DNA from 2 places in the Terribacillus sp. 7520-G genome. Region 2 is predicted to be linked to the other one. Evidence: riboswitches for the same ligand, from Rfam matches in the RefSeq annotation. Region 2 holds a riboswitch; the other holds the start of a gene.
The links. Region 2 has a riboswitch for S-adenosylmethionine ahead of CHH53_RS14365 (methionine biosynthesis PLP-dependent protein). Riboswitches for the same ligand answer to the same signal wherever they lie in the genome.
Positions count from the first base shown of each region.

Region 1: it holds a riboswitch for S-adenosylmethionine, as region 2 does, so the genes downstream of both, CHH53_RS01430 (MetQ/NlpA family ABC transporter substrate-binding protein) here and CHH53_RS14365 (methionine biosynthesis PLP-dependent protein) in region 2, are expected to answer to the same signal.

Region 1 is NZ_NQFP01000002.1:19,281-23,829, reverse strand. Features, by position in the region: gene CHH53_RS01450 (GlsB/YeaQ/YmgE family stress response membrane protein) at 1-100, opposite strand, end outside; gene CHH53_RS01445 (glycerophosphodiester phosphodiesterase) at 368-1,180, shown strand; gene CHH53_RS17470 (hypothetical protein) at 1,269-1,409, opposite strand; gene CHH53_RS01440 (MerR family transcriptional regulator) at 1,606-1,932, shown strand; SAM riboswitch class I at 2,410-2,517, shown strand; gene CHH53_RS01430 (MetQ/NlpA family ABC transporter substrate-binding protein) at 2,612-3,421, shown strand; gene CHH53_RS01425 (methionine ABC transporter ATP-binding protein) at 3,434-4,447, shown strand; gene CHH53_RS01420 (methionine ABC transporter permease) at 4,444-4,549, shown strand, end outside.
Region 2 is NZ_NQFP01000042.1:34,227-38,775, forward strand. Features, by position in the region: gene CHH53_RS14360 (aminotransferase class I/II-fold pyridoxal phosphate-dependent enzyme) at 1-229, opposite strand, end outside; gene CHH53_RS14365 (methionine biosynthesis PLP-dependent protein) at 226-1,341, opposite strand; SAM riboswitch class I at 1,420-1,523, opposite strand; SAM riboswitch class I at 1,723-1,826, shown strand; gene CHH53_RS14370 (M20 family metallopeptidase) at 1,935-3,131, shown strand; gene CHH53_RS14375 (ABC transporter substrate-binding protein) at 3,144-4,549, shown strand, end outside.

The DNA of each region.
Region 1 (4,549 bases), on a different contig from region 2:
TGATATTTCCGATGATGCCTCCCGGAACATCACGTCCAAGGATCAATCCGGCAAGCCAGCCGATGATACCGCCGACGATGAGATATAAGATGAAACTCATGATAACTACCTCCAGAATTATTGTTGTATTGTGCTGTACTACTAGCATTCCCTAAGTATGCAATCTGCAAACGTGGCTTGTGGCGCCTTTGTATGTTTACATGTTCTTAAGATAAGCTGCATCATTCTAAACAGCAGCTCAACATCCCCTTAATAAAAAGCCTTTATATTGAAAGTACAAGAAAATAAGGAAAGATCACTGTCCAAAGTTCGAAGATTACGATCTTACGAAGATTACAATCCAGATAACCCCAGGGAGATGATCCGAATGACAAATCAGTTTAGTCCATCGTACGAGTCCGTAACCACTAAATCCCTCGATAGTCAGTCCGTTCACCGAAGTATCATGCCTGTTATCGCACATCGCGGTGCTTCTGGATTCGCGCCCGAGAATACAATTGCTGCTTTCGATTTGGCTCTGGAGATGAACGCTGACTTTATTGAGCTGGATGTACAAATGACAAAGGATGGCCAGCTTGTCGTCATTCATGATACATCCATCAATCGTACAGCAGCCAATGCACCGTCAGAGACTGTATTTGTTAAGGACCTTACCTTTGCTTCCTTGCAGAATTATGATGTGGGCGCAGGATATGATTCTGTATATGAAGGGCAGCGTATCCCGCTGCTGGAGGATGTGATCAGACGGTATAAGGGGAAGACAAAGTTCCTCATTGAACTGAAGTCCCCTGAACTCTATGACGGAATAGAGGAAGCTTGCGCAGAATTGCTGGAGCGATATGAATTGGCCAATGTCTTGCATGAAGAGGTAATCCTGCAGTCATTCAATTTTGGATCGGTTGCTTATCTTTCCCAGCTGCTGCCATATGTGCCGCTTGGCGTGCTGACGTCAAGAAGTGCCGATCTTACCAATCGCAAACTTGATAAGCTTGCTGCTTATACAGATTATGTGAATACACATTTCACCAATGTGACGCTGGACGATACATTGGTTAGTAGGATCCATTCACGCGGAATGCGTATCATGCCATGGACGGTCCGGGCACCGGGGGAAGTCCAGCCGCTGATCCGAGCAGGTGTCGATGGTATCATCACAGATTATCCGAATTATGTGAAATGAGAAAAGGAGACCTATTTTGAACTGCCTCCCCAAAAGTTTTGGTAACTTCTGGGGGGCACACCATTTTACGGGTCTCCTTTTGCATGTATCATCTATTCTGAACGAGTCGAAGCAATTCGAATGCTTTATCCCCAGCGAGTGCTGCGAGATCTTCCCAGCACTCATCGCGCTTCAGGTCGAGTTCCACAATCTGTTTGGCTAAATCAAGGGCTTCCTGATCATATGCCACGTGCAAGACGCTCCTTTCCGGTATCTCTTTTTGCTGTTACGTTCAGTATACGTATATCCAAATTGCCATGCATCAAACATGTAAGCGATGCTGACGAACTTTTTTGTTGTTTGTTAGGTTTCCTTACATAATACTAGGATGAATGGAAAGTTGCGGTATAATGTTAAGTAACAGCACATGGTGATGAGGTGAACAGATGAGTAATGAGCCTTCTTATAAGAACAGGAAAGTGATCACAATCGGCATTGTGAGCGAGCTGACTGGTCTGACTGAACGCAAGATTCGTTATTACGAGGAACGCAAGCTCATTTTTCCGGAACGTTCAGCGAAGGGAAATCGCAAGTACTCTTTTTCGGATGTAGAGCAATTGATCGAAATCGCCAACAAAAGGGAAGAGGGTGTGCAAACCTTCGAAATTCGTCAGCAGATGCTGAGAGACAAGAGGAAGGAAGCGGAACGGGAAAGCCGCCAGCAAATGCTGCGTGGTCAAATCAATGCCCGCTTTGGCATACAAAGAGAATAGCTGTGTGTACGTATGTGTTGGGAGGCCTTGTACACAGGAGAGCCGGATGTCTGACATCCGGCTCTTGTTCATCTTTTCCGGCTATGGATGAATTTTTTATGCGCTCCTTGACGCTGATGCATATTTAGGATGAACCGACCATTCGCGCAGGAATTCAGGGGTGATTCTTTTGCCTTTTCGCTCTTCCGCAAATATATCAAATTTATGATAATAGTAGTCATATCGGAGAGCGGATTTCAGGATGGACATGAAAAAGAAGCGGGATCCTGTCGCTCTTTGGGAATTGATCAATCGCTCGTTTGATGCCGTACATGAATCGTTGCGGAACCATACAGCCAAACAAATCCCATTATCTTTTCGGATGACGGGACTACCAGGGAAACGGGATAATTTTTCTATTATTTTTGAAATTATATTGACAACGTTTGGATTGGGAGGTAAAGTAACAAACAGATCAACAACAAAAGTATAATGAAATTCTTATCAAGAGTGGCGGAGGAACAGGTCCTATGAAGCCCGGCAACCAGATCAGTGATCAGGTGCTAATTCCTGCAGACGGCGAAAAGCCGTACTGAGAGATAAGAGAATTAGTGCATATGTATACCATGCGCCTCTCTTAATCCGGAGAGGCGCTTTTTTATTGTAGTTGATAACAGCGAAGGAAAAAGGGGAGAGCAACATGAAAAAAATCTTAAGTTTTGGACTTATCGGATTATTGGCGTTATTTTTAGCAGCGTGCGGCAATGATAAATCTGCTGCGCTGGCAAATGATAAAATTTTGGTGGGTGTCAGCGGGGGACCGCATGAGCAAGTCATGGAAAAAGTAAAAGAATTGGCAGCGGATGAAGGAATCGATGTCGAAATCAAGACATTCAATGATTACAATACACCAAACAGTGCGCTGGATGATGGCAGTCTGGATGCGAACAGCTATCAGACACTTCCTTTCCTGGAAGATCAAGTGAAGAATCAAGGATATGAATTAGAGGAAGTATTCAAGACCTTGACTTTCCCGATGGGGATTTATACAGATAAGATTTCGGATATTTCCGAGTTGAAAGAGGGAGACAAAATCGCTGTACCGAATGACCCTGCCAACGAATATCGTGCGTTGAAACTCTTTGAGTCGGCAGGCGTATTGAAAGTGGATCCGGAGGCGGAAAACTCCGCAACGGCTAAAGATGTCGTAGAAAATCCGCTGAATCTGGAAATCGTCGAATTGGATGCTTCCCAGCTTCCGGCTCAGCTTCCGGAAGTGGCGGCAGCGGCAATAAATACAAACTTTGCAATGGGAGCTGATTTGAATATCAATGATGATGCTATCTTTGCAGAGGAATCGGAAAACAATCCATGGTCCAACTACTTTGTTGTAAGATCAGCGAACAAGGACGATGAAATTGTGAAGAAGATTCAAGAAATCTACCAGTCCGATGAAGTAAAACAGTTTGTGGAAGATGAATTCCAGGGATCTGTCGTTCCAAGCTGGTAAGGGGGAAGCAATATGATTGAATTGAAGAATGTATCGAAAACCTTTACCACCGGCAAGAAAAAAGTGGAGGCGTTGAAAGACGTCTCCTTGAAAATCAATAAAGGTGAAATCTATGGCATAATCGGATTCAGCGGAGCAGGGAAAAGCACCCTGATCCGCTGTGCCAATTTATTGGAACGTCCGACTCAAGGGGAAGTATTCGTCGACGGCGTGGAACTCACGACGCTTAAGAAGGCTCAGCTTCGTAAGGCAAGAGGGAAAATCGGTATGATATTCCAGCATTTCAATCTGCTGACGACGGCTACGGTATACGAGAACGTTGCCAGACCTTTGAAGCTGAGTAAAGTGCCGAAGGATGAAATCAAAGGGCGCGTTGATAAATATTTGAAGATAGTGGGCCTTGAGGAAAAGAAGAATGTCTATCCAGCTCAATTATCCGGCGGTCAGAAGCAGCGGGTGGCCATTGCAAGAGCACTTGCGCAAGAGCCGGAAGTGCTGCTGAGTGACGAAGCGACGAGTGCTTTGGATCCGAATACAACGTCTTCCATCCTTGAATTATTGCTCCGCGTGAATAAGGAGCTTGGCATCACCATCTTCTTGATCACACATGAGCTGGATGTCATCCAGCGCATATGTGACCGTGTCGGTGTCATGCATCAAGGAGAGCTGGTGGAAGAAGGATCCGTCATCGATGTCTTCACCAAGCCGAAGCATCCGCAGACCCGGAAATTTGTCTTTGATGAAGCGAACTTCGAAATTCCTGATAGTGTGAAGGAAGGGCTGTCTGCAACAGGGCGTCTCGTTTCACTGACGTTCATCGGGGAAGCTTCGAATGAGCCGTTCCTTGCGGCCATCACAAAGAAATTCGATGTCGTTCCGAGTATACTGGCAGGAGGAATCGATCAGCTGAAAGCGAGCTCCGTCGGCAAATTGCTTATTCACTTGCAGGGAGATAAAACGGAAGTGGAGAAGGCGATTGCGTATTTGGAAGCACAGCATGTAACGGTTGAGGAGGTGGCGTCATGATCGCCGAGTTCTGGACGGAATGGGGTACGGACATCACGGAGGCGTTTTGGCAGACATTGCTGATGACAGGTATTTCATTGGCTATTTCCATCGTGATCGGAC
Region 2 (4,549 bases):
TGCCCGATGAAAAAGCGAAAGCACATGTCCCTCCCTCAAGTTCTGCCGCCTTTTGCTCGAGCGCTTCCCGTGTCGGATTGCCGGAACGGCTATAGTCGAACGGACCGAAAGCATCGAAGCCTTCCTGATGGTAAGTGGAGGAAAGATAAATCGGCACGTTCACCGCACCTGTCCGCTGTTCCTTATGCCGGCCTTGGATACACGCCGTTTCCAAATGCTGTTCGCTCATAAGATGACCTCCTGATCCACTCTTTGGAATGCTTGCTGCAAATCTCCGATCAAATCATCCGCTTCTTCGATCCCGACCGAGAAACGGAGCAGCCGATCGCATATTCCCCTGGCTTCCCTTTCTTCAAGAGGGATATCGGCATGGGTCTGTGTCGTTGGATATGTAATGAAACTCTCCACTCCGCCAAGGCTTTCTGCAAATGTAATGGTCTTCAGGCTGCGCAGGAACGGATCGACCCATTTACTGTCCTTGACCCGGAAAGAAAGCATGCCGCCCTTGCCTGCGTATAGGACATCCTCCACCTTTGGCTGCTCTTTCAAATATGCCGCGATGCGCTTGGCATTGGTTTGATGCTGCCGCATTCGGAGCGGCAGCGTCTTCAAGCCACGGATGAGAAGCCAGGAATCGAGCGGGGATAACACGGCACCGATGCCGTTATGGAGTACAGACAGGCGCTCTGACAGCTCTACGCCCTTACTCACGACCAGTCCAGCCAGTACATCATTATGTCCGCCGATATATTTCGTCGCACTATGGATGACGATATCTGCCCCATGTGTAATTGGCTGCTGGAGATAAGGCGTCAGGAATGTATTGTCGACAATCAGCAACAGACCGTGTGCTTTCGCCAGTTGCGCATATGCATCCATATCGATTTCCTGCATCAGTGGATTTGTAGGTGTCTCCAGGAAGATCGCTTTTGTCTCATCCGTAATCATCGCTGCTGTTTCTCCCACTGTCCGAAATGGAGCGTAAATCGGCGTCACTCCGTATGATTCCGAATAGAAATCGAACAGTCGATAGGTGCCGCCATAAATATCCTCCGGCACGAGCAGGGAGTCTCCGGATCGGAAAAGTGATAATACGAGTTGGATCGCTGCCATGCCCGAGCTGCAGGCAAAAGCCCGGTCACCTTTTTCAAGCTTTGCGAATCCTTCCTCCAGAACAGCCCGAGTCGGGTTCTTCGTCCGGGTATAATCATAACCAGTCGATTCCCCGATTCCGCCATGTGCATAAGCAGTGGAAAGATAAACCGGCGGATTGACAGCACCTGTCACTTCATCACTTCGGTTTCCTATCTGTACAAATGTTGTCTCTAAGCTACTTCCCATATCGATTCTCACCCTTCTATATAAAAAAAAGAACCTTCTCCCCAAAAAGGAAGAAGGTCCAGTCATAACCGAATCAGCTTCTTATCTTTAAGGCGGATACCTTTTGGAATTAGCACCGTGTCTGGACAGACTGGTTGCTGAGACATCATAGGGCCAATTCCCTCCGTCTCTCTTGATAAGAAAAATCACTATTCATTTTTTATATTATAGCCATGTTAACATACAGGAAAATCCAGTCAAGATATTTTTGATAATTTTCCATCAAATACAATTATTTCTGTTGATTTTTTTAGGCAAAGCCGTTTTTGATGGCAGTCAAAGTAAAAAAATAGGATTGACACCCAGTACTTTTCGGTCTATCCTTTTCCTTACAACTGATATTTCTTATCCAGATTGGTGGAGGGAATGGCCCTAAGAAACCAAAGCAACAGGCTGCAAGCCGCAGTACTGTGCTAATTCCAGGTGTTTGACACTGAAGATAAGAAGAGCGGAAGCTTGAAAAATGGCCCTCTTCTTGTGGAAGGGGCCTTTTTTTAAGACAAAATCCGATTAATTTCATTGGAGATATCAAGATTATTACAGGAGGCTATAGGATGGAGACCACAAAGCAGACCCTTGCGGAGGTACATAAGGAATTGGAACAGGATTTCGCAGAAGTCGTCGAATGGAGACGATATCTGCATCAGCATCCTGAATTGAGTTTTCAAGAGACAGAAACAGCCCGTTTCATCGCTGATAAGCTGCACAGCTTCGGATATGAGGATATCCAGACAAATATCGGCGGCTACGGCATTGTCGCAGCGCTGTCAGGGAAAGAGACTGGGCCGACGATTGCCCTCAGGGCTGATTTCGATGCCCTGCCGATAGAGGACGAGAAAGAAACAGCCTATCGCTCCCAGATACCTGGTGTGATGCATGCTTGCGGGCATGACGGTCATACGGCTGCACTGCTCGGGACTGCCAAAGCATTGATCAAGCATAAGGACAGCCTGAAAGGCAAAGTCGTCTTCCTGTTCCAGCCTGCTGAGGAAGTACCGCCCGGCGGTGCCAAGGCGATGATTGAAGATGGAGCACTCGACGGCGTCGATTATGTCTACGGCGCACATCTTAACTCTGCTGCCCCTGTCGGGAAAATCGGTGTCGGCGAAGGATTCAAAATGGCCGCAGTGGATAAATTTTCGATCACCATCCAAGGAAAAGGGGGGCATGGCGCCGCTCCTCAGGAAGCTGTCGATCCAATCGTCATCGGCAGTGATATCGTAAGCGCCTTGCAGAAGATTGTCAGCCGCAGAGTCAGCCCGCTGGAATCCGCGGTTGTGACACTGGGTGTCTTCCAGTCCGGCAATGCGTTCAATGTCATTCCGGATACAGCCAAATTGGAAGGCACGGTCCGGACATTCAATGCCGACATCCGCAAGCAGGTCAGACAGCAGATAGAAGCAATCGTTTCGGGGATCACGAGCGGATTCGGCGCAACCTATTCCATCGATTACCTGCACGGCTATCCTGCGCTTTATAATCATCCTGAGGAGACTGCTCTTTTGCAGAGGCTGTTCTCCGAGCAATTCGGCGAAGAACAGGTAATAGAGCTTGAAACCGGGATGGGAGCGGAAGATTTCGCTTATTACCTGCAGGAAAAACCCGGCAGCTTTTTTAAAGTTGGCTCCCGCAACGAGGATACAGGCACACACTATCCGCATCATCATCCGAAATTCGACATCGATGAGCGCGCATTGCTCATCACCGAAAAAGCGTTCACGAAAATCGTATTCTCGTTATTGGGAAGCTAAGGAGGAAATGTCTTGAAGAAGAGATTTGCACTTATATCATTAGGCTTGGCGGCTACCATCGCACTGTTCGGATGCTCCGGCAATTCCAGCAGCAGTTCCGGCGCAAGCGGCGGAGAACCCGTGGAAGGCGGCGACTTGAACGTTGCCATGACAGCGGATCCCGACACACTGGACTGGATGTATTCCGGTGAAAGCGCTGCGAGAAAAATAGGCTGGCATATCTATGAAGGCCTGTTCGCCCTCGATAAGGATTACCAGGCTCGTCCTTTACTAGCCGACGACTATACCGTCAGCGATGACAAGAAAACATACACGATCACCCTGCGTGATGGACTGAAATTCCACAACGGCCAGGACGTGACTGCTGAGGATGCCAAAGCATCGATCGAACGCTGGCTCAAGGTCTCTTCCGTCGGTAAGATCACAGCAACACATGTGGATGCTGTCGAAGCAACAGATGACTTGACATTGGTCATCACGCTGAAAGACCCGTATGCCGCTTTGCTCACCGATCTGGCTGCTCCGAAAGCATCTGCTGTCATCATTCCTGCCGACATAGCAGAAGCCGCTGGTGAACAGCCGCTGACAAATGAACAGCTGATCGGTACAGGTCCCTTCAAATTCGATTCCTGGAAGCGCGGAAATGAAATCGTCCTTTCCAAATTCAAAGATTATCAATCTCGTAAAGAGGAAGACTGGGGCGGTTTGACAGGTAAGAAGACAGCTTATCTGGATACGATTCATTTCAAGATCGTCAAAGACCCTCAAGTCATGCTCAATGGATTGAAGACAGATTTATATGATTATGTACAGTCCATTCCGCTTGATTTGTATGATGTAGTCGATACGACACCGAACGTCGAACCTGCCATCTCAAGCAATGGCTATTCCGTCATCACACCGGATAAATCCGAAGCGCCATTTGATGATATCAAAGTCCGCGAAGCACTTCATGCCGCGCTTGATAAAGAAGCCATCGCCAAGGCAACTTATAGCAACAGTGAATTCTACAATCTGGATGGTGCCTTGTTCACTCCGGATCAAACAGCTCTTTACTCAGATCAAAACATCGATGACTTCGAGGCCTATGATCCGGATGAGGCGAAAAAGCTGCTGGAGGACAGCTCTTATGATGGGCAGCCAGTGAAAATCATCTTCTCCAATGACCATGCAGAGTATAAGAAAATCGCGGAGATTGCCGAGCAGCAGCTGGAAGCGGTCGGTTTCAATGTCGAGCTCGAGTCCTATGAATGGGCAACTTACTTGGAAAAATGGAGCGATGGTGCTAACTGGGATATGGTAGTGGTTGGCTGGTCTCCGTTCTTCTCGCCAAACCAAGCCGGAATGGTGAGCCAGGATTCCAACAGCAGCGGCTGGTATAACAGCGAACGCTGGCAGGAGCTTGTCGCACAATGGGG